Regions from separate parts of the Kingella potus genome, predicted to be linked through region 1. Evidence: predicted binding sites of a transcription regulator. Region 1 holds the regulator's gene; the other holds the start of a gene.
The links. Region 1 encodes FNR, which switches genes on or off when oxygen is low (the NO sensors DNR and NnrR bind a similar motif). Its sites were predicted from a motif close to TTGATNNNNATCAA; they were not measured.

Region 1 (2,402 bases):
TTTTCTGTCATTTGTTTACCTGAAAAAGAACTTGCAGGGTCTTTTGAAGTTGCGCAAAAACAACAAGAATGGCGGTGGTGGGCATCTGCCGCCGCCGCCAACCGTGTTCGTTTTTTTTATGTTACATTCCGCTGCTGTTCCGCAAACCATCTGCCTACCGTTTATGAAGTTACAGCAATTGCGCTATGCGCTTGAAGTTTACCGCCACAATCTGAATGTTTCCGAGGCCGCCGAATCTTTGTTTACCTCGCAGCCGGGCGTATCGAAGCAGATCCGCCTGCTGGAAGAGGAGCTGGGTATCCAGATTTTCATCCGCAGCGGCAAGCGGATTGTGTCGGTATCGCAGCCGGGTAAGGCGGTTTTGCAGATGTCGGAGCGGATTTTGCGCGATATTCAGAATATTAAAAACATCGGCAACGAGTTTGCCAAGCAGGAAGACGGGATTCTGACTATTGCCGCCACGCATACGGCGGCGCGTTACATACTGCCGCCCGTGGTGGCTTCTTTTGCTTCCGTTTATCCGAGAGTCAGACTGAATATCAGGCAGGGTACGCCTGAGGCTGTGCGGCAGATGGTTTCAGACGGCCTGGCCGATTTTGCGGTAACGTCGGAGTTGTCGGAAATGCCCGCCGAGCTGCGCGGCATTCCCTGTTTCCGCCATCATTACGCGCTGGTTGTTCCGGACAACCATCCTTTGCTCGATCACCGCGGTGCGCTGACGATTCCGTTGATTGCAGCTTATCCGCTGGTTACTTACGAATTTGCTTTCGACAGACATTCGGGGATTGCCCGTGCTTTTGCCAAGGCGGGTGTCGCCAAGCCGGATGTTGCTTTGTCGGTGGCGGACAGCGATGTGTTGAAAACATATGTCAGGCTGGGCTTGGGTATCGGCATTATGGCCAAGGCGGCTTATGACGCGCAGGCGGATCGGGGTTTGACGCTGGTGGATGTTTCACAGCTTTTCGAACCGTGCGACAGCGGCATTATTATGCGCGGCGACAGTTATCTGCGCGGCTATATTTATGAGTTTGTCGAGATGCTCAATCCGGATTTGACCAAAGTGAGGCTGGATCAGTTGCTTTATTCGCCGGTGGTCGAGGACTTTTCCATCTGAAACGCATCCGAAAAAAGAAACACGGCGCAGACGGAAAATCCGTTTGCGCCGTGTTTTCGCTTTTCAGACGGCATGCATGCCGCCGGATACCATTTGGTTGAGTATTTCCGGTTTCAGCAGCCGGATGTGTTTGTGTTCCACCGAAATCAGTTCTTCCTGATGGAAGCGCGACAGCGTGCGGCTGACCGTTTCCAGCTTTAAGCCCAAATAGCTGCCGATTTCTTCGCGCGACATGCGCAGGATGAAATCGTTTGCGGCAAACCCGCGATAGTGCAGCCGCCGCGACAGGTTGAGCAGAAAAGCGGCAATCCGTTCCTCTGCACGCATATTGCCCAAAAGCAGCATCACGCCCTGATCGCGCACGATTTCGCGGCTCATCAGGCGGAAAAAATGGTTTTGGATACTGGGGATGGTTTTGCCCAATTCTTCAATATGGGCGAACGGCAGTTCGCACACTTCGCTGTCTTCCAAGGCCACGGCATCGCAGCTGTGCGTATGCATGCAGATGCCGTCCATCCCGATCAGTTCGCCCGACATAAAAAAGCCGGTTACCTGATCGCGCCCGTCCTGTGTGGCGACGGTGGTTTTGAAGAAGCCGGTGCGGATGGCAAACAGCGAATGGAAAGTTGCGCCCGCGCGAAACAGAAACTCGCCTTTTTTCAGGCGGTGGCTTTGCTTGATGACGGTATCCAACTGTTCGAACTCTTTGGGGTGCAGGCCGACCGGCAAGCACAGCTCACGCAGCGAGCAGGACGAACACAGTGTTTTCATCGGTTGGTGCAAAGTGTGTGCTGCCATAAGTATCGTCCTTTATCTCTCTGATTTTTAAAGTCTTGGCCGGGTGTGTGCGGTTTGGGATTGACTCATGTCAAGGCGCGGGCGGCAAATTTGTGCGATTCTAGCAAACAAAGATAAATTTGACTAATATCAAATACCGACACATGAAAACCATACGCATAAACAACGCCTCCGCTCCCGAATTCGACCGCGAACTCATTTCAGCCCTTCCGTCCAGCGGCCCGCGCTACACGTCTTATCCCACGGCCGACCGTTTCCATCAGGATTTCGGCGAAGCCGAATATCTTGAAGCCCTTGCCCTGCGCGGTGCGGGTGCTTTGAACAAGCCGCTTTCCCTCTACATCCATATCCCTTTCTGCGACACCATCTGTTATTACTGCGGCTGCAACAAAATCATTACCAAAGACAAAACCCGCGCCGACGAATACTTGGAATACCTCGAACGCGAGATGGCATTGCTGGCCCCGCATCTGAACGGCAGCAGCCCCCT
Region 2 (2,402 bases), on a different contig from region 1:
GATTCCCGCCCCGCGCAGGCAAGCGCGGTGCGGCGTATTTTGCGAAAGGCCGTCTGAAAAAGGCGGTCTGCCGTTTTTCAGACGGCCTTTGCCAGCCTCCGTGCAAGCTGATAAAGTGCCGCCGTTTGCGAAACGAAAGGTATTTTTATGTATAAAGCAACCGTAGCCGCCGTCCTGATTGCCGCCGCCCCCGTTGTGCAGGCCGCGCAAAACCACCCCGCGCAGCAACAGGTGCAGCAGAACATCGACGCGATGATAGGCATTGTGAAAAACAAATCGCTCAACGAGCAGCAGCGCATCCGCCAGGTGGAGCAGTATGCCGACCGCTTCCTTGATTACGAACGCCTCTCGGCCACCGCCGTCGGCCTGCCGTGGCGGCAGTTTTCCGCGCAGCAGAAACAAGAATTTATCCGCGCATTCAAAGATATGGTTATCGCCATGTACGCCCGTTCCGCCATGATAAACGCCGAACGCGCCGACGTGAAAGTGCTGCCGAAAATGACGACGCACGGCAACAAAACCGACGTTTATTCGGAAATCCTCACCCCCTCGGGCAAAAAATACGAAGTGGGCTACCAGCTCTACCAGAGCGGCAACGTCTATAAGCTCTACAACATCCAGGTAGACGGCGTAAGCATTGTTACCGTCTACCGCAACCAGTTCGGCGAACTCATCGCGCAAAAAGGCATCGACGGTATGATCGAAGCCGTGAAAAACAAAAGCCTGAAAAAAGCGGAATAGCCTTTTTCAGACGGCCTCCGCCACCCTTTCCCGTCCCCTGCAAAAAAGGAAACGACATGAGCAAAGTAACCCTGCAAGGCAATCCCGTCGAAATCGGCGGCACCTTCCCCGCCGCCGGCCAAACCGCACCCGCCTTCTCGCTGGCTGCGGGCGATCTGTCCGACAAAGCCGCCGCCGACTTCGCCGGCAAACGCAAAGTGCTGAACATCTTCCCCAGCGTGGACACCAACGTCTGCGCCCAATCCGTGCGCACCTTCAACGAACGCGCCTCCTCGCTGGACAATGCCGTCGTGCTGTGCATCTCCGCCGACCTGCCCTTCGCACAGGCTCGCTTCTGCGGCGCGGAAGGTTTGGACAACGTCGTATCGCTCTCCACCTTCCGCAGCGGTTTTGCCCGCGATTACGGCGTGGCAGTCGAAAGCGGCCCGCTGCGCGGCCTCACCGCCCGCGCCGTCATCGTTTTGGATGAAAACAACAAAGTACTGCACGCCGAACTCGTGCCCGAAATCGCCCGCGAACCGGATTACGATGCCGCGCTGGCGGTGCTGTAAGCACGCCCTGCCGGACACAGAGGCCGTCTGAAAACCGTATTTTCGGTTTTCAGACGGCCTTTTTCCGCCCCACTTGATATGGATTAAACCGCAAAACAGCAGCCCCGCTAAAATCGCGCCTTTCAAAATCCGTATCCGAAAACAAACATAAAGGGAAAACAAACATGGCCTATTTCGACTGGACACCCGACTTGGACAGCGGCATCACTCTGGTAGACGAACAGCACAAAATCCTCGTACGCTGCATCAACGAGCTGCACGAAGCCAACAGCCGCAAAGATTTCGGCGCGGAAGGAAAAATCATCGAAGACCTCATCCGCTACACCGTCGAACACTTTACCGACGAAGAACGGCTGATGGACGAAGCCGGTTATCCTTTGAGCAAACAGCACAAAACCATCCACCAGCGTTTCGTAGACAAAGTCGGCGAAATGCAGAAAAGCCACCAGGCCGGCGAAGACATCGGCCAAGAGCTGCTGGACGTGCTGCACTCGTGGCTTTTTACCCACATCAGCCACCACGACCGCGGCTTTATCGCCGTCGTGCAAAGCCATTTGGCCAAACAGCAGGCCGAAAACGAAACATCGGCTGCGGAAACCGCAATCCAAAACGCTTTCGCCCACCCGCGCCACAGCGGCGGCGGCTTTGCCACCGTATCCGACAAAGAAGCCGACGGCACGCACGCCGCAGCGGAAGAACCAACCGACACATTCGCCCAAGCACGGCAGAAAATCGGCGATTTGAAAATCTGGCGTTAGTACCGTTTGCAGGCCGTCTGAAAAACATATTGAGGCCGTCTGAAAAAGCCCGAAAGGCATTTTCAGACGGCCTCTTCCCGTTTCCGCGCCACACCGCCGCCGCCGCATTCCGCCCGCAAACGGAAAATATTGCCGCGCGGCAGCGGTTTTGTTTGCCCGAAAGGCTTGTCCGCCAATATAATACGCGGCTTTTTTCCGCAGCCCGCCCGCCGGCCTGCCCGTATCCACCTTTCGAGTTCCGTCCCAGCCGGTATCGAGTTTCTTTGGAGCATTGAAGATGACCACAGAATCCGCCGCCCAGCCCTATCTGCAAATCAAAGGACTGGTTAAAAAATTCGGTGAAAATTTCGCC

Region 2: the regulator FNR is predicted to act here: its motif matches at 1,366-1,379, upstream of DYE40_RS11075 (bacteriohemerythrin).

What each region holds. Positions count from the first base shown of each region.
Region 1 covers NZ_UGJJ01000001.1:1,000,001-1,002,402, forward strand. The annotation lists gene DYE40_RS04565 (LysR substrate-binding domain-containing protein) at 164-1,114, shown strand; gene fnr (fumarate/nitrate reduction transcriptional regulator Fnr) at 1,178-1,912, opposite strand; gene hemN (oxygen-independent coproporphyrinogen III oxidase) at 2,056-2,402, shown strand, end outside.
Region 2 covers NZ_UGJJ01000003.1:209,780-212,181, forward strand. The annotation lists gene DYE40_RS11065 (MlaC/ttg2D family ABC transporter substrate-binding protein) at 148-741, shown strand; gene tpx (thiol peroxidase) at 798-1,292, shown strand; gene DYE40_RS11075 (bacteriohemerythrin) at 1,457-2,050, shown strand; gene DYE40_RS11080 (ABC transporter ATP-binding protein) at 2,322-2,402, shown strand, end outside.